DNA from 3 places in the Metabacillus sp. KJ11-3 genome. Region 3 is predicted to be linked to each of the others. Evidence: a T-box and tRNA genes for the amino acid it is inferred to sense, from the RefSeq annotation. Region 3 holds a T-box; the other regions hold tRNA genes.
The links. A T-box is a leader RNA that pairs with one kind of tRNA and senses whether it is charged. The one in region 3 lies ahead of trpS (tryptophan--tRNA ligase), so its partner is inferred to be a tRNA-Trp.
Positions count from the first base shown of each region.

Region 1: it has a tRNA-Trp gene. The T-box ahead of trpS (tryptophan--tRNA ligase) is inferred to sense a tRNA for this amino acid. The anticodon was not compared.
Region 2: it has a tRNA-Trp gene. The T-box ahead of trpS (tryptophan--tRNA ligase) is inferred to sense a tRNA for this amino acid. The anticodon was not compared.

Region 1 covers NZ_CM147865.1:2,952,209-2,959,860, reverse strand. Annotated here, with positions in the region: gene AC0L8O_RS15100 (erythromycin esterase family protein) at 1-169, opposite strand, end outside; gene AC0L8O_RS15095 (hypothetical protein) at 177-485, opposite strand; gene AC0L8O_RS15090 (DUF1292 domain-containing protein) at 575-829, opposite strand; rRNA gene rrf (5S ribosomal RNA) at 1,164-1,279, shown strand; tRNA gene AC0L8O_RS15080 (tRNA-Glu) at 1,309-1,383, shown strand; tRNA gene AC0L8O_RS15075 (tRNA-Val) at 1,451-1,526, shown strand; tRNA gene AC0L8O_RS15070 (tRNA-Leu) at 1,548-1,633, shown strand; tRNA gene AC0L8O_RS15065 (tRNA-Gly) at 1,644-1,718, shown strand; tRNA gene AC0L8O_RS15060 (tRNA-Leu) at 1,725-1,813, shown strand; tRNA gene AC0L8O_RS15055 (tRNA-Arg) at 1,823-1,899, shown strand; tRNA gene AC0L8O_RS15050 (tRNA-Pro) at 1,905-1,981, shown strand; tRNA gene AC0L8O_RS15045 (tRNA-Ala) at 1,990-2,065, shown strand; tRNA gene AC0L8O_RS15040 (tRNA-Met) at 2,221-2,297, shown strand; tRNA gene AC0L8O_RS15035 (tRNA-Ser) at 2,316-2,408, shown strand; tRNA gene AC0L8O_RS15030 (tRNA-Met) at 2,437-2,513, shown strand; tRNA gene AC0L8O_RS15025 (tRNA-Asp) at 2,543-2,619, shown strand; tRNA gene AC0L8O_RS15020 (tRNA-Phe) at 3,005-3,077, shown strand; tRNA gene AC0L8O_RS15015 (tRNA-Tyr) at 3,088-3,171, shown strand; tRNA gene AC0L8O_RS15010 (tRNA-Trp) at 3,185-3,258, shown strand; tRNA gene AC0L8O_RS15005 (tRNA-His) at 3,270-3,345, shown strand; tRNA gene AC0L8O_RS15000 (tRNA-Gln) at 3,558-3,632, shown strand; tRNA gene AC0L8O_RS14995 (tRNA-Cys) at 3,639-3,712, shown strand; tRNA gene AC0L8O_RS14990 (tRNA-Gly) at 3,726-3,799, shown strand; tRNA gene AC0L8O_RS14985 (tRNA-Ile) at 3,824-3,900, shown strand; tRNA gene AC0L8O_RS14980 (tRNA-Asn) at 3,910-3,984, shown strand; tRNA gene AC0L8O_RS14975 (tRNA-Arg) at 4,017-4,090, shown strand; gene AC0L8O_RS14970 (PadR family transcriptional regulator) at 4,260-5,003, shown strand; gene AC0L8O_RS14965 (ABC transporter ATP-binding protein) at 5,003-6,739, shown strand; gene AC0L8O_RS14960 (hypothetical protein) at 6,732-6,863, shown strand; gene AC0L8O_RS14955 (ABC transporter ATP-binding protein) at 6,860-7,652, shown strand, end outside.
Region 2 covers NZ_CM147865.1:3,981,668-3,989,319, forward strand. Annotated here, with positions in the region: gene AC0L8O_RS19760 (hypothetical protein) at 576-869, shown strand; gene AC0L8O_RS19765 (hypothetical protein) at 1,427-1,630, opposite strand; tRNA gene AC0L8O_RS19770 (tRNA-Leu) at 1,748-1,829, opposite strand; tRNA gene AC0L8O_RS19775 (tRNA-Leu) at 1,847-1,935, opposite strand; tRNA gene AC0L8O_RS19780 (tRNA-Cys) at 1,949-2,022, opposite strand; tRNA gene AC0L8O_RS19785 (tRNA-Gly) at 2,031-2,105, opposite strand; tRNA gene AC0L8O_RS19790 (tRNA-Gln) at 2,165-2,239, opposite strand; tRNA gene AC0L8O_RS19795 (tRNA-His) at 2,354-2,429, opposite strand; tRNA gene AC0L8O_RS19800 (tRNA-Trp) at 2,445-2,518, opposite strand; tRNA gene AC0L8O_RS19805 (tRNA-Tyr) at 2,546-2,629, opposite strand; tRNA gene AC0L8O_RS19810 (tRNA-Thr) at 2,641-2,713, opposite strand; tRNA gene AC0L8O_RS19815 (tRNA-Phe) at 2,734-2,806, opposite strand; tRNA gene AC0L8O_RS19820 (tRNA-Asp) at 2,979-3,055, opposite strand; tRNA gene AC0L8O_RS19825 (tRNA-Met) at 3,134-3,210, opposite strand; tRNA gene AC0L8O_RS19830 (tRNA-Val) at 3,221-3,296, opposite strand; tRNA gene AC0L8O_RS19835 (tRNA-Glu) at 3,305-3,379, opposite strand; tRNA gene AC0L8O_RS19840 (tRNA-Ser) at 3,399-3,489, opposite strand; tRNA gene AC0L8O_RS19845 (tRNA-Asn) at 3,494-3,568, opposite strand; rRNA gene rrf (5S ribosomal RNA) at 3,578-3,693, opposite strand; rRNA gene AC0L8O_RS19855 (23S ribosomal RNA) at 3,816-6,744, opposite strand; rRNA gene AC0L8O_RS19860 (16S ribosomal RNA) at 6,971-7,652, opposite strand, start outside.
Region 3 covers NZ_CM147865.1:3,638,167-3,645,818, forward strand. Annotated here, with positions in the region: gene opp3b (oligopeptide ABC transporter permease) at 1-106, opposite strand, end outside; gene AC0L8O_RS18105 (peptide ABC transporter substrate-binding protein) at 251-1,939, opposite strand; gene AC0L8O_RS18110 (DUF3899 domain-containing protein) at 2,343-2,705, shown strand; T-box leader at 2,789-2,993, shown strand; gene trpS (tryptophan--tRNA ligase) at 3,055-4,047, shown strand; gene AC0L8O_RS18120 (YjbA family protein) at 4,261-5,013, opposite strand; gene AC0L8O_RS18125 (DUF2268 domain-containing putative Zn-dependent protease) at 5,155-5,949, opposite strand; gene fabF (beta-ketoacyl-ACP synthase II) at 6,098-7,339, opposite strand; gene AC0L8O_RS18135 (beta-ketoacyl-ACP synthase III) at 7,364-7,652, opposite strand, start outside.

The DNA.
Region 1 (7,652 bases), 690 kb from region 3:
AGAGCTCTGCTCTTATCTTGTAAAATTCTGATGTACCATGTGAAGATTCACCAAGTAGCACAAAAGTTTCATTTTTTACTTTACCAACTAAAGAATCAACACCTTCCTGCTTATGGAAAGGACGTGATTCTTCTTTAATAGATTGAATTAGGCTTACACTCATGTTCATCCCTCAATTATTGTTTGTATTCTGCATTGTAGGAGTTATCACCTGAATGTACTGATAATAAGGTGTCAGCATATCCTACAAGTCGGTTGACAATTTCATCTGCAATGAAATAAACAAGCTGATGATTCTTGCTATTATGTAATTCAGGATCATCAAAAATAATTGTTGTATTAATAAAAATGTGCTTCGTGTCATACAAGTTGTAATGAATAATTGCTTTTCCAGGTGCACCACCTGTTACTGGATCATTATATGAGGGTAAAAAAATATACCACTCTTCAGCAGTTGGGGATCGGAAATTTTTGGTGAAAGTCATTCCTTTAATTTCAAGGCCAATTTTGTGTTTAAGATTTTCGTTTATACCTTCTAAAATTTTTTTATTTGACAAACGGGCACCTCCGGAACTTAATCAGCAGGATTTGCATCGACAGCTATTTCATAAGCATCTAAAACCATACTTGTCATTGCAGGGTCATCAATCCCGAATAGATATTGACCGTCTCTCTCATCCTTAACTTGCATAACGAAGATGACGGAGATATCCTCTTTCGGTGTTAATAGGGCGAATGTTTCAGAATTTATAACAATTAAAGCTTCTACTGAAAGCTGTTTTTCTTGTTTATATTCATCAAGAACTGTAATTACATCGCGTTCTCTCATGTGAATCACTCCCTATCATTGTCATTGTTAGTGTTGCCTTTATTAAGGAGTTTATGTCCAAAGAGAGAGCTTTTGTTTCTATCTCTAAAAAGCTTTTTTAAAAAAAGTTAAAATAGGTCTTTTATTTTTTTGAAAAGGATGTTATTATATTTTTTGTCTTCAAGAGAAGGTAACTTGATAAATTGGTGAAAAAAAGGGATTGACACTATATTTTAAGATGTGATACATTATAAATCCTGTGTCATTCAACTAGAAAATTGTAGTGGTTGAAATGAAATAAAAAAGTTCTTGCTTTTTTAGAAAAACTTACTATAATAAAAGTTGTCCTAAATTGTCTGGTAATGATGGCGAAGAGGTCACACCCGTTTCCATGCCGAACACGGAAGTTAAGCTCTTCAGCGCCGATGGTAGTTGGGGGTTTCCCCCTGTGAGAGTAGGACGTTGCCAGGCAGACCAAATTTGGTTTTAATAACATAGTTGGCCCATTGGTCAAGCGGTTAAGACACCGCCCTTTCACGGCGGTAACACGGGTTCGAATCCCGTATGGGTCACCATTTAATGTAGGTATACTAAATGCGCGACGTCATGTCGCAACACATGCACTTGCACATCCTGTGTTTCGGAGGATTAGCTCAGCTGGGAGAGCACCTGCCTTACAAGCAGGGGGTCGGCGGTTCGATCCCGTCATCCTCCACCATTAATTAGTAATACACACCATGCGGGTGTGGCGGAATTGGCAGACGCGCTAGACTTAGGATCTAGTGTCCTTGTGACGTGGGGGTTCAAGTCCCTTCACCCGCACCATTAAAGTTAAGCGGAAGTAGTTCAGTGGTAGAACACCACCTTGCCAAGGTGGGGGTCGCGGGTTCGAATCCCGTCTTCCGCTCCAGTAAGTGCCGGGGTGGCGGAACTGGCAGACGCACAGGACTTAAAATCCTGCGGTAGGTGACTACCGTACCGGTTCGATTCCGGTCCTCGGCACCATGAAATTTAGCGCCCGTAGCTCAATTGGATAGAGCGTTTGACTACGGATCAAAAGGTTAGGGGTTCGACTCCTCTCGGGCGCGCCATAGTACGGGAAGTAGCTCAGCTTGGTAGAGCACTTGGTTTGGGACCAAGGGGTCGCAGGTTCGAATCCTGTCTTCCCGACCATTTAAATTGGGGCCTTAGCTCAGCTGGGAGAGCGCCTGCTTTGCACGCAGGAGGTCAGCGGTTCGATCCCGCTAGGCTCCACCAATTTAAAATTTCTTGACTGAATATGGCGGTGTAGCTCAGCTGGCTAGAGCGGGCCGTAAACATCTTGAATAATCCTCTTTGTAGGCTTGCGAGGAATGTGTCTGTAAGAGACATGACGAGCACCATTTTAAACAGGGAGCGTTTTTAAAAACTATGGCGGTGTAGCTCAGCTGGCTAGAGCGTACGGTTCATACCCGTGAGGTCGTGGGTTCGATTCCCTCCGCCGCTACCATTTTCACATATGAATATTGGAGGAATACCCAAGTCCGGCTGAAGGGATCGGTCTTGAAAACCGACAGGGGTGTCAAAGCCCGCAGGGGTTCGAATCCCCTTTCCTCCTCCATATGTTTTTTTATTTCATTTTTTGTTATCGCGGGGTGGAGCAGTCTGGTAGCTCGTCGGGCTCATAACCCGAAGGTCGCAGGTTCAAATCCTGTCCCCGCAACCAATTTCATTTTAAAAAATAACATCAATAATGGTCCGGTAGTTCAGTTGGTTAGAATGCCTGCCTGTCACGCAGGAGGTCGCGGGTTCGAGTCCCGTCCGGACCGCCATTAACTTTTTAAAGAAACAAATTATTATTGTGATCTAAGTAATGTGTAAGAGGGTTTCGATAAGCGAGAAGGTCGAGGAAGCGACTGAACGAACACCGGAGCGTATGAAAATACGTGAGGATGTGAGCGATGGAGCTGATGAAGAGATTCGAAGCTTAGTGGAAGCCGAAAACTATATTGGCTCGGTAGCTCAGTTGGTAGAGCACGCCCGAATAAGCTACCCTGAATTTATATCAGCGTACTCATCGAGCTGCTTCTTGAACGATCATCCTGAGATGAGGACGATCCACAAATTATCATAGCACTTATACCTTAAAAGTATTAGATCTTAAAATAGGTACTTGAAAAGTAAAATTGCATCTTTTTTCAAATACACATTAATTATGGCTCGGTAGCTCAGTTGGTAGAGCAATGGACTGAAAATCCATGTGTCGGCGGTTCGATTCCGTCCCGAGCCACCTTTTATGTGGAGGGGTAGCGAAGTGGCTAAACGCGGCGGACTGTAAATCCGCTCCTTAGGGTTCGGCAGTTCGAATCTGCCCCCCTCCACCATTTATGTTAAAATAGGGGCATAGTTTAACGGTAGAATAGAGGTCTCCAAAACCTTTGGTGTGGGTTCGATTCCTACTGCCCCTGCCAAGAAAACCATGGCGGTTGTGGCGAAGTGGTTAACGCATCGGATTGTGGTTCCGACATTCGTGGGTTCGATTCCCATCAGCCGCCCCAATATATGTATATAATAAATTCTTAACTCCTGTTAGAAATAATTCCAGATATTCTCTTGCTGGTTTGTGACACGAGATAGGTTTTGAGTGGAACGTTTTATATAGAGAGAATAGTTTATATCAAGACATAGAGTGTACCTAGATGTCGACGATATTTCGCGATGAGGATTCACGTAGCTTAATCGAGGAAGTATATTCTTGAGGGTTATTCAATGGGCTATAGCCAAGCGGTAAGGCATCGCACTTTGACTGCGACATGCGTTGGTTCGAATCCAGCTAGCCCAGCCATTTTGAGGCATCATAGCCAAGTGGTAAGGCCGAGGTCTGCAAAACCTCTATCCCCGGTTCAAATCCGGGTGGTGCCTCCAAAACATTTAATATGCGGGTGTAGTTTAGTGGTAAAACCTCAGCCTTCCAAGCTGATGATGAGGGTTCGATTCCCTTCACCCGCTCCATACATACATATTTCGCTAAAAAATGGGCCTATAGCTCAGCTGGTTAGAGCGCACGCCTGATAAGCGTGAGGTCGATGGTTCGAGTCCATTTAGGCCCACCATGATATTGTTCCGCAGTAGCTCAGTGGTAGAGCTATCGGCTGTTAACCGATCGGTCGCAGGTTCGAATCCTGCCTGCGGAGCCATTTTTATGGAAAAGCAGAGGATAACAAAATATGCGCCTTTAGCTCAGCAGGATAGAGCAACGGCCTTCTAAGCCGTCGGTCAGAGGTTCGAATCCTCTAAGGCGCGTCAGTAAAAGGTTAGTTTCAATTTTGAAACTAACCTTTTTTGTGTTTTTAGCAGAAATAATCCGTCTCCCTCATTAAATAATTCAGTAGGTTTCATTCTTTTTTTGTTGTGTTTCGAAACTATATCGATTAAAATTTATCGTAATAATCGAAATGGATGGAGGGTAAGTATGTTAGGTAATATTAGCCAGGAAATGTTGACATTGCTTACTTTTATAAGCAGAAAACCTATAAAGCAAGGAGAACTATTTCTATCTCTTAGAAATGAGTTAACCGATCCTAGTAGTTGTCTTTATGAAGCAATAGAAAAAGGCTTTGTTCAAAAAGATGAACAGGAAGTTCTATCTTTAACACATAAAGGGTTAAAAACCGCCCTGAAATTTTTTGATAAACAGCCACATTTAAGAGAAAAAATGAAATCTAAATTTACAAAACGTAGAGGTATTATTCAGCTTGCAATTTTGCAGCTACTAAAAGAAGAACCGAGACATGGTTATCAGGTAATGAAGCAGTTGGAGGAAAGAAGTGGCGGCTATTATTCTCCCAGTGCAGGAACCATTTACCCTGCATTACAGGATTTGGTTGAAAAGAAACTAATAGAAGTTAAATTAGATGGAGATAAAAAAATATATGCATTAAATGTGGAAGGGTTAGAATTTATAAACGATTTAATAAATGAAGAAGATGAGATCTTTTGGGAGGAGTGGGCGATGCGGTTGCGATGGAAGCAGTCTGAAGAAGCTTCACTTGTTCGGGAAGAAATGGGTAAGCTTCAACTAGAATTTCATTATGCCATGAAAAGTGTACTATCCGAACCGGAGCTCGCAAAGGATATTCTCTCTATTCTAAAAAGTTGCAGGGGTGAGCTTATTAATTGGTCTGATAAAAAAAGAAATAGTAAAGGTGAGATGTGATGAGTTCTATTAAAAAACTTTTACCTTATGCGAAGCCATACAAGCTATTTGTTATTCTCGCTCCTTTATTGATGGCTTTAGAAGTAACAATGGACTTGTTACAGCCTCTTCTTTTACAAAAAATCATAGATTACGGAATTGCCGAGGATGATACAACGTACGTTATTCAAATGGGAACATTTATGATCATTGCAGCGATTATTGGCTTGATTGGTGGAATAGGTTGTACAATATTTAGCACTAAATCTGCCATCAATATTGCTACCGATATACGACGAGATTTATTTTATAAGATCGAACATTTATCCAGTGAGAATCGCGACAAAATTGGTACTGGTAAATTAATTACAAATGTAACGAGTGATATTAATTCAATTCAACAAGCGGTTATGATGACACTTCGTGTATTTGTAAGAGGTCCTCTGCTATTTATTGGAAGTGTCATGATTGTTTTTTTTCAAGCAAGAGAGCTGTTTCCTATTTTAGTTATGCTTATTCCAATTCTTGTCTTTTTCATTATCCTTCTTTCCAGGAAAGCAGGTGTTTGGTTCAAACGTGTTCAAGAAGCGTTAGATCAGCTAAATTCAAAGCTTCAGGAAAGTATTGCGGGAATTAGGGTTGTAAAAGCATTTGTACGAAATGAATATGAAATAAATTTATTTCATAAAGTGAATGTTTCGCTAACAAATAAAACAAAAATTGCTGAACAAATTATTACAATTCTTATGCCGGTTTTACTTTTTGTGATAAATGTTGGAATGGCTGTTGCTCTTCTTTTTGGAGTTTTTCCGATAGGGGGAAGCACTATACAAGTGGGAGTAATTTTGGCGTTTATTAATTATCTAAACATCATTTTAATGGCGCTCACCTCAAGTAGTATGGTTCTGATGCAGCTTATGAGGGCATTACCTTCAGCAGTTCGAATTCAAGAAGTTTTGGAAATTAATACGGACCGAGCTGAAAATTCATTTGATGAAATGCCAATTAAAGGAGATGTAGAATTTCGGAATGTATCGTTCTCATATAGTAAAAAAGGTGAAAATGTACTAAATTCTATCTCATTTTCTGTTAGTCACGGCGAAAAAATTGGAATTATTGGAGCAACAGGTAGTGGGAAAACAACATTAGTTAAATTGTTTCCAAGATTATATGATGTGGATCACGGAGAGATTTTAATAGATGGACAGAATAGTAAAAACATAAGTTTAAAGCATCTTCGTGGATCTATCGGCTATGTTACACAAAAACCATTTTTATTTTCGGGAAGCATTAAATCCAACCTTATTTATGGTAAAAAGGATGCATCAGAAACCGAGATGCAATTGGCTAGTAAAAATGCATGTGCAGAAGAGTTTATTGAGAAGTTTGATGCCCGTTATGAACATCCTTTAACTCAAGAAGCTACTAATTTATCTGGAGGACAAAAGCAACGATTATCACTTGCAAGAGCATTTGTGCGAAAGCCGTCTATCCTTATTTTGGATGATGCCACATCTGCGATTGATGCCCGGTCAGAAGCAATCATTCTTGATGCATTAAAATCCTCATACCCAAAGACAACAATCTTTATGGTTTCATCAAAGATTTCTTCCATTCTTGATGCAGATAAAATTCTTGTTATGGATGAAGGATCCATAGTGGGAGTAGGAACACATGATGAATTACTGGAGTCGTGTACTGTTTATCAGGAAATCTATCAAACTCAAGTACAGACTGGAGGTGTAATGGTTGAGTAATACTAATAGTGTGGCAAGAATGCAGCAAACAACAAGAGGAGCAGGTCCGGGGGAAGGGTGTCAGAACCTGTTGAAAAAACAAAGGACCCTAAAAGAACTTTGCGAAGAATTTGGTTGTATATGAAAAAACAAAAAATGAGGTTAATCTCGTCAGTTATTCTTGTTATTTTATCTTCAATCTTAAGTCTCCTAGGTCCATATTTTATTGGAGTGATTATTGACCATTACATCCTTCCTAAAGATGTAACGGGTACAATTCGCATGATTTGGATGCTTGTTGGGATTTATGTCGGCACATCCATTCTTACCTGGCTTCAAGGCTATATAATGGTCGATATTTCATTAAATACGATTAAAGGATTACGCGAGGATTTATTTGCAAAGTTACAAACTCTTTCATTACGTTTTTTTGACCAGCATAAACATGGTGAGCTAATGAGTCGATTTACAAATGACCTTGAGCAATTAAATCAAGCACTTAGTCAAAGTGTAATTCAGTTTGTATCCTCACTACTAACAATAACCGGTGTTACCATCGCTATGTTTGCCTTGAATTGGGTATTGGCGATCGTGTCTTTTTTGATCATTCCGTTTATGCTTTATGTTACGAAGAAAATTGTAAGTATTAGTCGGAAAAACTTTTCGCAAAGACAGAAAGATGTTGGTGGGTTAAATGGCTTTGTCGAAGAAACGATAAGTGGTGGAGAGGTTACCGCTTTATTTGGTAAGGAAGAAGATACTTTCGGACAATTCCAAGAGGTAAATGAACGTTTGCGACAATCCGCAATTAAAGCCGATATGTTTTCAGGAACACTCGGTCCGTTTAATAACTTTTTAAGTAATTTAGGGCTTGCAATCGTGATTGCTGTCGGTGCTTTAATGGCACTTAAGGGGCATACAACAATTGGGATTA
Region 2 (7,652 bases), 340 kb from region 3:
TTCATTAAACAATCCGTCACAGGAAATGTCAACTAATGTAAGCACATGAAATTTTTAACATATTTGAAGATTTGAAATAAAATTTTTACAAATTTTTTACAATTAGTTAAGAGCATCAATTATATGTACTGACATTGATGACTTTTAGTCATTTCATACCATATCTTTAACCTCCTAATGGCCTATAATAAATATTTCAACTCCATACATTTTTGTAATGTAATTGTAATATATCCTCTTTAATGTATACGCTTTCTCATGATGGTGTGATAGAAGTTTTCTGAGTACTTTGTATATCAAAATTTGTTTTGTTTTCAAAATTTCTAAAAGATTTGAGCAAATTAATTCAACCTATGAATTAAATGAACCTTTTTCGGAAGAAGACGCTGAATTTGTAAGGGCATATTCTACATTTAACACTGAATCTAACAATAACGATGCACAAACTAGTCCAATTCAGACCTATGCAATCAAATTAGGTTCAGGTACCAATCACATCTTATAATGTTAAAGTTAGTTTTTCCGGAACAGTTTATGGAAATATTAATTATTTAAATCATAGTTATCGAGGAAAGATGACTAGTAGGATTAAAGCAGGATCTTCAAGGGTGAAAAAAATAGAGACTTGTCTAACAAATGTTGCTTATGGAACTTTAGGTAATAGTGGTACTTATGTAGCTATAGTATATAGTGGTACTTATGTAGCTATAGTCTATGGTGGTTCTAAATGTAGCAGCAAAGAAACGAAAACTTCCTGGTCTATGGATGAGACTGTAAAATATAGTGCTCTTGCTGTTGGATATACTTACACAAATGCTTATACTAGAATTACAACCACAAGCGGTTCATTTAGTTTATATGCATTATAAGGGATGAGAAAATATGATCACTTTCAGTCCAGTAGGACTCCTATTATTCTTAATTATTGTTTCTTTAATAGGATTTTTAGTTTTTAAACTAGTAAAATTCTTTAAGAAAAAGTAATATTCACTTAGCCAAGAGAGACTCTAATGTCCCTCTTGGTTTTTCACCTATTAAAAGTGTCTTAAATTTCGAAGTTTATCCATTGATTTAAAAGCTTTCTCATTCTTGATGACGAAAAGTAGCAATACATTGGTTTATCATTTCTAATACATCCTCTAAACAAGAGTTGTATCAAATCAGAAATAGCTAAAAAATCTTCGTTCACTTCTTTTCCTCTGTACGAAAAGAACTGACTTTCATTTGGGTTCATAAATCTGTTTAATAGGTATGCTGTTGAGGTTCTTTCAGAGTAATTATTTGTCGCTCTAGTATTAAATGGAACGAAGTTAATTTTCGATGAGCTTATTCTTATATAAGAAAGTGTAAAATGCTCTGAATGCACGTAATCGGGTATTAATTGTAGTAACTTTCATTATTTGTTTGCTTTGAAGGATTAGATCTTCTATTCTTTCTGTTTCCATTCAACTAATTGTTTATTAATGATTTTCTTTGCACCATGAAATTCATTTTTGTAATATTCGATTGTCGCTGGTCTTAAATTTCGTAGGTAGCATTCCTTAAAGAACTTTTCGAAAGCTTCCTCTTCACTAATTTTCTTTTTAATAATCTTTAATTCTTCTTCTGTTAATTCTACACGTCTTCTCATAAACAACCTCCTACGCACACGACTCACCGCATACGATTTTCGATTATTTTAGTCGTGTAGAAAAAATACAAAAAAGACCCCAACATATGTTGGAGCCTTGATTATATAGCATTTAGATACCAGTGGTCGGGGTCGAACCGACACTCCCGAAGGAACACGATTTTGAGTCGTGCGCGTCTGCCAATTCCGCCACACTGGCAAAGGATTAAGTACAAATGGTGCCGAGGACCGGAATCGAACCGGTACGGTAGTCACCTACCGCAGGATTTTAAGTCCTGTGCGTCTGCCAGTTCCGCCACCCCGGCAAGGGTGTTAAAATGGAGGCGGCAACCGGATTTGAACCGGTGATAAAGGTTTTGCAGACCTCTGCCTTACCACTTGGCTATGCCGCCATTTTAATTGGAGCGGAAGACGGGATTCGAACCCGCGACCCCCACCTTGGCAAGGTGGTGTTCTACCACTGAACTACTTCCGCGATCTTACTTATCTATATGGTTTAGCCTATGCAATTAGACTAAAAATGTGTTAAAAAAATGGCTGGGCTAGCTGGATTCGAACCAACGCATGTCGCAGTCAAAGTGCGATGCCTTACCGCTTGGCTATAGCCCATTGAATAAGCTTCTTCGAATCTTCTTCATGAAATCTATCGATAACCAAGTGTTTTTTGGATTTAAATTTGAAGATCAACTGATCGAATGTATCCTATTTACTTAGCTATATAAATGGGGCGACTGATGGGAATCGAACCCACGAATGTCGGAACCACAATCCGATGCGTTAACCACTTCGCCACAATCGCCACTATAATTGAAATTGGCAGGGGCAGTAGGAATCGAACCCACACCAAAGGTTTTGGAGACCTCTATTCTACCGTTAAACTATGCCCCTAAATGAAGGTTTATTTACAAATGAAAATGGTGGAGGGGGGCAGATTCGAACTGCCGAACCCTAAGGAGCGGATTTACAGTCCGCCGCGTTTAGCCACTTCGCTACCCCTCCACTTTAGAGAGTGCCGGCGAGAGGACTTGAACCCCCAACCTACTGATTACAAGTCAGTTGCTCTACCAATTGAGCTACACCGGCATTAAATTAAAAATAAAAGGTGGCTCGGGACGGAATCGAACCGCCGACACATGGATTTTCAGTCCATTGCTCTACCAACTGAGCTACCGAGCCAATACAGTTTTCGGCTTCCACTAAGCTTCGAATCTCTTCATCAGCTCCATCGCTCACATCCTCACGTATGGTCATACGCTGCGGTGTTCGCTCAGTCACTTCTTCGACCTTCTTGCTTATTGAAACCCTTTTACTCTATACATAATATATGAGTAAAACTTTTTAAAAATAATGGCGGTCCGGACGGGACTCGAACCCGCGACCTCCTGCGTGACAGGCAGGCATTCTAACCAACTGAACTACCGGACCATTATTTGGTTGCACTTTACAGCACTACTATGTTGCCTCGCTATGAAGAATAATCGACGTAGCGTCGTCAACTTAAATTGGTTGCGGGGACAGGATTTGAACCTGCGACCTTCGGGTTATGAGCCCGACGAGCTACCAGACTGCTCCACCCCGCGATAATATATATGGTGGAGGATGACGGGATCGAACCGCCGACCCCCTGCTTGTAAGGCAGGTGCTCTCCCAGCTGAGCTAATCCTCCGATTTTAATGGTGACCCATACGGGATTCGAACCCGTGTTACCGCCGTGAAAGGGCGGTGTCTTAACCGCTTGACCAATGGGCCTTATGTATAATAGAAATTGTGGCGGAGAGCAAGGGATTTGAACCCTTGATACGCGGTTAGCGTATACACGATTTCCAATCGTGCTCCTTCGGCCACTCGGACAGCTCTCCAAAATGGCTCCGCAGGCAGGACTCGAACCTGCGACCGATCGGTTAACAGCCGATAGCTCTACCACTGAGCTACTGCGGAATAATCACAGCTTGGCAACGTCCTACTCTCACAGGGGGAAACCCCCAACTACCATCGGCGCTGAAGAGCTTAACTTCCGTGTTCGGCATGGGAACGGGTGTGACCTCTTCGCCTTCATCACCAGACATTTGTGACAAAAATTATTATACTATATGTTGGGAATATTTCAAGTGTTTTTTCACTTTTATATTCCTTCAAAACTAGATAACGATACACAATTCAATTCACTAAGCATTCGCTTTATTGTTAGGTTAAGTCCTCGATCGATTAGTATCAGTCAGCTCCACACGTCACCGCGCTTCCACCTCTGACCTATCAACCTGATCATCTTTCAGGGATCTTACTCACTAATGTGATGGGAAATCTCATCTTGAGGGGGGCTTCATGCTTAGATGCTTTCAGCACTTATCCCTTCCGCACATAGCTACCCAGCTATGCCTTTGGCAAGACAACTGGTACACCAGCGGTGCGTCCATCCCGGTCCTCTCGTACTAAGGACAGCTCCTCTCAAATTTCCTACGCCCACGACGGATAGGGACCGAACTGTCTCACGACGTTCTGAACCCAGCTCGCGTACCGCTTTAATGGGCGAACAGCCCAACCCTTGGGACCGACTACAGCCCCAGGATGCGATGAGCCGACATCGAGGTGCCAAACCTCCCCGTCGATGTGGACTCTTGGGGGAGATAAGCCTGTTATCCCCGGGGTAGCTTTTATCCGTTGAGCGATGGCCCTTCCATGCGGAACCACCGGATCACTAAGCCCGACTTTCGTCCCTGCTCGACTTGTAGGTCTCGCAGTCAAGCTCCCTTGTGCCTTTACACTCTACGAATGATTTCCAACCATTCTGAGGGAACCTTTGGGCGCCTCCGTTACATTTTAGGAGGCGACCGCCCCAGTCAAACTGCCCACCTGACACTGTCTCCCAAGCCGATAAGGCTCGCGGGTTAGAATTTCAATACAGCCAGGGTAGTATCCCACCGACGCCTCCACCGAAGCTGGCGCTCCGGCTTCTCAGGCTCCTACCTATCCTGTACAAGCTGTACCAAAATTCAATATCAGGCTACAGTAAAGCTCCACGGGGTCTTTCCGTCCTGTCGCGGGTAACCTGCATCTTCACAGGTACTATAATTTCACCGAGTCTCTCGTTGAGACAGTGCCCAGATCGTTACGCCTTTCGTGCGGGTCGGAACTTACCCGACAAGGAATTTCGCTACCTTAGGACCGTTATAGTTACGGCCGCCGTTTACTGGGGCTTCGGTTCAAAGCTTCGCTTGCGCTAACCTCTCCCCTTAACCTTCCAGCACCGGGCAGGCGTCAGCCCCTATACTTCGCCTTGCGGCTTCGCAGAGACCTGTGTTTTTGCTAAACAGTCGCCTGGGCCTATTCACTGCGGCTTTTCCGGGCTATTCACCCTAAAAAGCACCCCTTCTCCCGAAGTTACGGGGTCATTTTGCCGAGTTCCTTAACGAGAGTTCTCTCGCTCACCTTAGGATTCTCTCCTCGCCTACCTGTGTCGGTTTGCGGTACGGGCACCTCTCACCTCGCTAGAGGCTTTTCTTGGCAGTGTGGAATCAGGAACTTCGGTACTATAGTTCCCTCGCCATCACAGCTCAGCTTATGTGACAATGGGATTTGCCTCATTGTCAGCCTAACTGCTTGGACGCGCATATCCAACAGCGCGCTTACCCTATCCTTCTGCGTCCCCCCATTGCTCAAATGGTGAGGAGGTGGTACAGGAATTTCTACCTGTTGGCCATCGCCTACGCCTTTCGGCCTCGGCTTAGGTCCCGACTAACCCTGAGCGGACGAGCCTTCCTCAGGAAACCTTAGGCATTCGGTGGAGGGGATTCTCACCCCTCTTTCGCTACTCATACCGGCATTCTCACTTCTAAGCGCTCCACCAGTCCTTACGGTCTGGCTTCTCAGCCCTTAGAACGCTCTCCTACCACTGTTCGTAAGAACAGTCCACAGCTTCGGTGATACGTTTAGCCCCGGTACATTTTCGGCGCAGAGTCACTCGACCAGTGAGCTATTACGCACTCTTTAAATGGTGGCTGCTTCTAAGCCAACATCCTGGTTGTCTAAGCAACTCCACATCCTTTTCCACTTAACGTATACTTTGGGACCTTAGCTGGTGGTCTGGGCTGTTTCCCTCTTGACTACGGATCTTATCACTCGCAGTCTGACTCCTGAACATAAGTCTTTGGCATTCGGAGTTTGACTGAATTCGGTAACCCGATGGGGGCCCCTAGTCCAATCAGTGCTCTACCTCCAAGACTCTCATTTCAAGGCTAGCCCTAAAGCTATTTCGGAGAGAACCAGCTATCTCCAGGTTCGATTGGAATTTCTCCGCTACCCACACCTCATCCCCGCACTTTTCAACGTGCGTGGGTTCGGGCCTCCATTCAGTGTTACCTGAACTTCACCCTGGACATGGGTAGATCACCTGGTTTCGGGTCTACGACCACGTACTCATTCGCCCTATTCAGACTCGCTTTCGCTGCGGCTCCGTCTTATCAACTTAACCTTGCACGGGATCGTAACTCGCCGGTTCATTCTACAAAAGGCACGCCATTACCCATTAACGGGCTTTGACTACTTGTAGGCACACGGTTTCAGGATCTCTTTCACTCCCCTTCCGGGGTGCTTTTCACCTTTCCCTCACGGTACTGGTTCACTATCGGTCACTAGGGAGTATTTAGCCTTGGGAGATGGTCCTCCCTGCTTCCGACGGGATTTCTCGTGTCCCGCCGTACTCAGGATCCACTCTGGAGGGAACGAAGTTTCAACTACAGGGTTGTTACCTTCTTTGACGGGCCTTTCCAGACCTCTTCATTTACTCCGTTCCTTTGTAACTCCGTATAGAGTGTCCTACAACCCCAAGAGGCAAGCCTCTTGGTTTGGGCTAATTCCGTTTCGCTCGCCGCTACTCAGGAAATCGCGTTTGCTTTCTCTTCCTCCGGGTACTTAGATGTTTCAGTTCCCCGGGTCTGCCTTTATCACCCTATGTATTCAGGTGAAAATACTACTCCATTACGAGCAGTGGGTTTCCCCATTCGGAAATCTCCGGATCAAAGCTTACTTACAGCTCCCCGAAGCATATCGGTGTTAGTACCGTCCTTCATCGGCTCCTAGTGCCAAGGCATCCACCGTGCGCCCTTAACAACTTAACCTTTGACATCAAAGATGTCACTTACATTATTAAGAGAATCACTAAACTAAGCGTTTAAACTCAGTGAATTACTTGAATTGTTTTCGTTATCTAGTTTTCAAGGAACATAAATCACAGGATACTCAAATGCTGAATGCATTTTCACTCCTATGTATTTTCTTACTTATTGAAAGATCGTATGATCTCTCAAAACTAAACAAAATACCAAGCGTACCTCATATCCTTAGAAAGGAGGTGATCCAGCCGCACCTTCCGATACGGCTACCTTGTTACGACTTCACCCCAATCATCTGTCCCACCTTAGGCGGCTGGCTCCTTACGGTTACCCCACCGACTTCGGGTGTTACAAACTCTCGTGGTGTGACGGGCGGTGTGTACAAGGCCCGGGAACGTATTCACCGCGGCATGCTGATCCGCGATTACTAGCGATTCCGGCTTCATGCAGGCGAGTTGCAGCCTGCAATCCGAACTGAGAATGGTTTTATGGGATTCGCTTGACTTCGCAGTCTTGCAGCCCTTTGTACCATCCATTGTAGCACGTGTGTAGCCCAGGTCATAAGGGGCATGATGATTTGACGTCATCCCCACCTTCCTCCGGTTTGTCACCGGCAGTCACCTTAGAGTGCCCAACTGAATGCTGGCAACTAAGATCAAGGGTTGCGCTCGTTGCGGGACTTAACCCAACATCTCACGACACGAGCTGACGACAACCATGCACCACCTGTCACTTCGTCCCCCGAAGGGGAACCTTCTATCTCTAGAAGTAGCGAAGGATGTCAAGACCTGGTAAGGTTCTTCGCGTTGCTTCGAATTAAACCACATGCTCCACCGCTTGTGCGGGCCCCCGTCAATTCCTTTGAGTTTCAGTCTTGCGACCGTACTCCCCAGGCGGAGTGCTTAATGCGTTTG
Region 3 (7,652 bases):
TAAAAGGTGTACCTGGAATAATTTTCATGAGGAAAAAAGTAAACGTGGCAATTAAAAAAAGTGTAATGACCATATAAATAACACGTTGAGTTAAGTATTTCGCCATATGAGTGCACCTCCTAAATAAATTAAATATTCTACAAAGTTCGACAATTTCCCAACAAGGGAAAAGAGAGTATATCGGCATTCAATATACTCTCTCCTTACATCAATTATCACTATAATCAAAAAGTACTAATAAAATCAATACTTATTTTACTGATGCCCATTTGTAACTATATTCTGGTCCAACTAAGTGGTAAGTAAATCCTTCAACATTCTCATTTACTAACACATTAGAAGAACGTTGATACATAGGAGCAATTGCAGCATCTTCTTCAAGTAAGATTCTTTCAGCCTCAGCAAGTGCCTCATAACGCTCTACTGGTTTTTGAGCTAAAGTCGTTTGAGCATCTTTAATTAACTGATCATATTTTTCATTAGAGTAATCCATTTTGTTATTTCCTCCGCCTGTTAACCATAGGTCAGAGAAAGTCATTGGGTCTAAGTAGTCAGGACCCCAACCAGCCATTTGAATATCATAATCCTGAGAATTTTCACGATCTAAACGAACGCTGAATGGAACACTTTCCACTTTAAGTGTAAGGCCAGGAAGATTTGTTTCTAATTGATTCTTAACATATTCAGCAACTTTCTTTGCACTTTCAGTATCATCACCTAAGTATCTAACTTCTACTTTATCAGTACCAAGAGCAGCTAAACCTTTTTCCCATGATGCTTTTGCTGCATCTACATCATATGGTAATAATTCATTCCCGTTAATTTCACGGAAGTCTTTACCAGTTTCTTCATTTTTAACAAACTCACTTGGAACAGCATAGTTTGCAATGATTGAACCATTGTTTAATACACTGTTAACGAAGTCTTCTTTGTTAATTGCTTGTGCAAGTGCTTTACGAATATCTGGATTTTTTAGAGCTTCATTTTCTTTTTGGTTAAATTTCAACCAGAAGATTGTTGGTTCTAACCATTTTACCATTCTTTCATCGCCTTCATATTGAGGAACGATGTCAGAAGAAAGTTTACCAGTAACATCTGCTTCACCAGTTTCAAAAGCGTTTGCAGATGCTTGAGAATCTTTTAATACATTCCATTGAACTGTTTCTAACTTAACTGTTTCTGCATCCCAATAATCTTCATTTTTTGTGTAAGTCCATTCAGATGCTGTGCTTCCACCCCAGTCAGATAAAACGAATGGTCCGTTATAAACAAGGTTTTCCGCAGTTTTCGCGTAATTGTCACCTTGTTCTTCAACAAATTTTTGATTTTGTGGATAGAACGTTGGGAACGCCATTAAAGATTGGAAATATGGAATTGGTCTTTCTAATGTTACTTCAAGTGTTTTTTCATCGAGTGCTTTAACACCTAGAGTGTTAAGATCGTATTCTTTTTTCTCTGCACCAGCTGCAGAAATTTCAGCTGCACCTTTGATTTTACCATCCATCATATATGGACCATAAGGTGATGCGTTTGCAGGATCAATTGCACGTTGCCATGCATACACGAAATCATTCGCTGTAACAGGGTCGCCATTTGACCATTTTGCATCTCTTAATTTAAATGTATAAACTGTACCATCTTCACTAACTTCCGGTTCACCTTCTGCCATACCTTCAACAACTTCCTGGTTTGGATCTAGACGGTATAAACCTTCCATTACGTTATTCATTGTAGTGAAACTAACTGTATCTTGAGCCATTACACTATCCATTGATGGAATTGCCTGTGACTCTAGAGCAGTAATTTTTTGCTCTGCTGTACCTTCATCTCCGCCTGTATCTTTCTCTTTACTAGTATCTCCGCCACCATTACATGCAGCTAAGAACATACTTAGTACAAGCGATAATGCTAAAAGTAGAAAATATTTCGACTTTTTCACAAATTTGACCTCCCTTTATTTTGAACAAGTTTCTTTACACGGATTATTATACAAGTATTCAGTAAATTGTGCATTTATTTTTTTAATAAAATTTACACAAATGCAATAATATTAATGAAATTCGAATAAAAAATAGGTAAAAAGACCTATCTATTTCTATTTGAACTTTTTTTATTTTTCACTCAATTTCTTCACAACGCTTTAACGCGTTGAATTGGAAAGGGTTACAAAATCTTACAAACTTTTTTTGTAGAAAATGTAGAAATTTGACGAATGCATTTATATAATTTATACATTTGCATCTAATAAATATTTCTACAATAACTTCACTTGTTTTTTCCCTCCTCCATTCATCTGATATAATAGATGCAATAGTATTTAAACAAGAAAAGAGTGAAAGAAATTGCGCACTAATCGATCTGTTACACTCATTATTGTGTCATTATGTTTAACAATCTTACTGTCTTTTATTATTTACCAAAAATTAACTATTTTATCATTTGTAAATATTTCTTTCTTTTTCGCTTTGGGACTCTTATTTATTTCTTTCTTTACAATCACAGTAAAAGGGGGTTTCTTTGACGGCATCACATATGGCTTTAGAAGAATGTTTGTTTCTAAGGGGAAGGAGCTTTCAAAACAAGAAGTGAATGAAATGACACCAGTTTCTGAGCTGTTAACATTTGATCATTCACCTTTTTTAACTAGCGGATTAGTTATGACGGGCATTGTAGTAATCGGGACAGTTCTTTATTATTGCATTTAAAACATATAAAATTTGCAAATGCATACATGATTTCATATAATTAGAAAAACATAACTTACCACCAATGATGGTTGAAGTATTAATAGTCGGCTATGATGAAGAGTAGTACATATATGGTGCATTTTTAGAGAGCCTGTGGTTGGTGCAAACAGGTAATGACCGATATGGAATGGACTTCTGAGCTTCTGTGCAGAAATTTAGTACGTGCAGACGTAATCTTGCGTTAAAGATTAGAGTGATTTCTTTTAAGAAATAATTAGGGTGGCACCGCGGTCCATCGTCCCTATCTTTGGGGCGAGTGGGCCTTTTTTGTGTTTATTTTATACATTTCACTTATATTCAGGAGGGTATTATGAAAACAATTTTTTCAGGAATACAACCAAGTGGTTCCGTTACATTAGGAAATTATATTGGTGCATTAAAACAATTTGTTGATTTACAAGATGAGTACAATTGTTATTTCTGTATCGTTGATCAACATGCAATTACCGTTCCTCAGGACCGATTAGCGTTAAGGAAAAACATTAGAAGTCTTGCAGCACTCTATCTTGCTGTTGGTTTAGACCCTGACAAAGTCACATTATTTATTCAATCCGAGGTTCCAGCCCATGCACAAGCAGGATGGATGTTGCAATGTGTTTCTTATATCGGAGAATTAGAAAGAATGACTCAATTCAAAGATAAATCACATGGAAAAGAAGCTGTTTCTGCCGGATTACTCACATATCCACCACTAATGGCAGCAGATATCCTTCTTTATAACACTGACCTTGTACCAGTAGGCGAAGATCAAAAACAACATCTAGAGTTAACCAGAGATCTGGCAGAACGGTTTAATAAAAAATATAACGATGTTCTTACTATCCCTGAGGTGCGTATTCCAAAAGTTGGCGCTCGCATTATGTCACTTGTGGACCCAACAAAAAAAATGAGTAAATCAGACGCGAATCAAAAAGCATTTATCACACTTTTAGATGATCCTAAACAAATTGAGAAAAAAATTAAAAGTGCTGTCACAGATTCGGAAGGAATTGTAAAGTACGACAAAGAAAACAAACCTGGTATTTCAAACCTTTTATCGATTTATTCTATTTTAACAAATGAACCGATTGAACAAATTGAAGCAAAATATGAAGGAAAAGGATACGGGGATTTCAAAACAGATGTAGCTGAGGTTGTTGTAAATGCATTAAAACCAATTCAAGATAAGTATTACCAGCTGATGGAGTCAGATGAATTGGATCAAATCCTTGATAAAGGTGCAGAAAAGGCGAATGCAGTTGCAAGCCGCACATTAAAGAAAATGGAAAATGCCATGGGACTAGGTCGTAAACGTAAGTAAAAGTTACTTTCAAACTCAATTTTGCAAGTTTATATATAATTTTGCAAGTTTATATATAATTTTGCAAAATTGGCCGCTTTATTGCAAATTCACGCTTATTTTTGCAGTATCCTATTTATTCTTGCAAATTTCATGTTTTTTTTGCAAGTCCTGCAAAACCTAAAAAACGATGTGAGCCAATCACATCGTTTTTTACTATTTAGCTTGTCCAAATCAATTAACCTTTGATTCATGCTCCATATCCCAAAGCTTTTCAAAAAAGGGTTGTCCTTTTATTAGTCGTTCACATAGCTGAATATGCTTTGGAGACCAACCGTTTAATGTTTCTTCATAGAGCTGATTCCATACTTCATCAAATTCTCTTTGCTGAATATCCTCATATTTTGTAGGGTTCCATTCAGTATACCAGTACTTAACTTCAGCAGCATTTTTCGTTGCCAGCAGCTGATCAAGCGCCATAAATAACAATTGCTTTAATTGGCGTTCTTTTCTTGTCAAGCCTCTCATATATTGTGGTGCTAAAGACAAAATATGATATTCCTTGTTTGATTCTTCTTTTATAATTTCTGTTGAATATGATTCAGGCTCAATATCCTTCACCATTTCAAATACCAATTGTTCTTGTCTTGGGATAATTCTGCTTTTTCGAATTGGAATGGTATAGCCAATTGTATCAACTGCTAAAATTCCTATTCCATCTGTCACAACAAAACAATAATCAAGTTGGATTCGCTCATGATTTTTACGAATATAAGCCTTTTGAAAAATATCTTTTAATAGACCAGGTGGTAACTCCGATAAGTTGTTTTCTATGTAGTCGAATAGCATGGAATTTACCTTTAATAGAGGAACCTGATCAAGGAGTTCAACACTGTCATCTTTTCTCCATTCATGAAAATGACAGACATTGTATCCATTCTCTTCACCTTCAAACCAATTTACCCAAACATCATGAAGAAATAACATATAAAAACCCCTCACTTCAGTACCATTTGTCAAACAGTATAGGCAAATTTCAGAGAATTTATTCCAATCAATGAAGATTATGCATAGTTTTTTCAGATGTTTGAACATGTCCTAACACATTGTATGAAATTAGGCTTCTTTTTATGATGATTTCTTTACATCCGAATACTTTTCCAGTATTTTTTCAGACGGCATACCTAACATCTGCTTTGTCTTCAGTCCTGTTTTATCCATCAATGTTTTTACAATATGATATCCTACAGAATACCCCAGCATATTTGGATAAAAACCAGTTCCGTACATGAGCTGGGAAAATTTCGGACTTTCCCTTGTCATCTCTTTATGCGGTAGAATCATTCGCTCATAAAATCTTTCACATTGGTCTGAATCATATAATTTCGTCCAATTCGACACAGCCTGTTCGCCAGCCAGTTCCCTAACCGCATTTTCTGCTAAACCTTCCATTATAACTGTATCTATTATCGTAAACGTATCTTCAGCTTTTGTGACAGAAGCCAGCCGGCAAACATGGTGATACTCGTGTAAAAATAAAGACTCAATATCGTCTTTATGTACGTCTTTTGAAAGAAATAAGAATAATTTGTTATGAAAAGCTAACCCAGATCTCCCCCGGTATTCTCTCTCTATTTTCCGATTGGCTTGATCTATTGGTAACATAAAGATCGGTACATCCGGTCCGTTCCACTCAAGCTTATATCTGTTTTCTAACTTTTTAATATAAAAGCCCATTTGCTTATCTGTCATTTGTTCAATCCATTGCTCAATGTTTGCAGGGTGCTTATACATCCCAAATGAATGTAGATAGGAAGCAATTTCTCTTTTATTCATATTGTTAAAATATGGAACTAATTTTTCGCAAATTTTCAGTTGCTGTGGTGTATTCTTTAGCCAATCAATCGTATTAATGAAACTCATGATGAACATCTCTCCTTCATATGTATTCTATGAATTGAAGGAAGAACTGTTCTTGATGGAAGTTACCTATTTGTTAATTTGCCACTACATTATTAATTAAACTGTTTTCACAAAAAATAAACCCGACATAACTGTCGGGTTATAAAAATTAAGCATTATATTTCTTAAAAATAATCGTTGCGTTATGTCCGCCAAATCCTAAAGAGTTACTTAGAGCAGCTCTTACTTCCTGTTTACGAGCTTTATTCGGAACATAATCTAGATCACATTCAGGATCTGGAGTTTGTAAATTAATCGTCGGCGGAATGATACCTTCTTTAATCGCCAAAACACTAAAAATAGCCTCGACTCCACCTGCTGCACCTAGAAGATGACCTGTCATTGATTTAGTTGAACTTATTGCTAATTTTTTAGCATGTTCTCCAAATACCTCTTTTATTGCTAGTGTTTCAAACTTATCATTGTAAGGGGTACTTGTACCATGAGCATTAATATAATCAATATCATCAACTGATAGGCCGCTACCTTCAACTGCCATACGCATCGCTCTTGATCCACCCTCACCACCTGGTGCAGGTGCTGTTATATGGTAGGCATCACCTGTTGCTCCGTATCCTACAATTTCAGCATATATTTTTGCTCCTCGAGCTAAAGCATGCTCTAATTCCTCAAGAACAACAATTCCTGCTCCCTCACCCATAACAAAACCATCGCGATCTTGGTCAAATGGTCGGCTTGCTGTTTTAGGATCCGGGTTTGTTGACAATGCTTTATTAGCAGTAAATCCTGCAAATGACATTTCAGTAAGAGGTGCTTCTGCTCCACCCGAAATCATCACATCTGCTTCTCCTCGTTCAATAACTCGAAAAGCATCTCCAATTGAGTTTGTTCCTGTTGCACAAGCTGTTACTGTACAAGAGTTAAAACCTTTTGCTCCTAAAGCAATTGAAACTTGACCGGTTGCCATATCCGGGATAAGCATTGGTACGAAGAATGGACTTACTCGTCTGGGACCTTTTTCTAAAAGTGTTTTATGTTGCTGTTCGAAAGTTTCCATTCCGCCGATACCAGAACCGATCCAAACTCCAACACGCGGAGCGATATCATCTGTGATTTCAAGATTTGCGTCTTTTACAGCCATGAAGGATGCTGCTACTGCATATTGAGTAAAGCGGTCCATTTTTCTTGCGTCTTTTTTATCCATAAATTGTTCTACATCAAAGTCTTTAAGCTCTGCTGCTACTTTTGCTGCGTATGGCTCTGAATCTATTCTAGTGATTGGTCCAACACCTGAAACCCCGTTAATTGCATTTTGCCAAGCTGTTTCTACATCATTGCCAATCGGAGTTACTGCACCCAATCCTGTTACTACTACTCGCTTTTTTTCCATGATGATTCACCTCATTCTTTTTTCTCATCGACCCCAACGAAGAGCAATTGCTCCCCATGTAAGTCCTCCTCCGAAACCGACCATTACAATTAAGTCTCCATCTTTAATTTTTCCTGCTTCTACTTCTTCTACTAAAGAAATCGGAATGGATGCTGCTGAAGTATTTCCATATTTATGCACGGTTTTAGACATTTTTTCAACTGGAAGCTCTAAACGCTCTCTTGCCGCTTCCATGATTCGGATGTTTGCCTGATGCGGGATTAAAAAGTCTACATCTTCTTTTGTTAAACCTGCTTTTTCCAGCACGTTCACA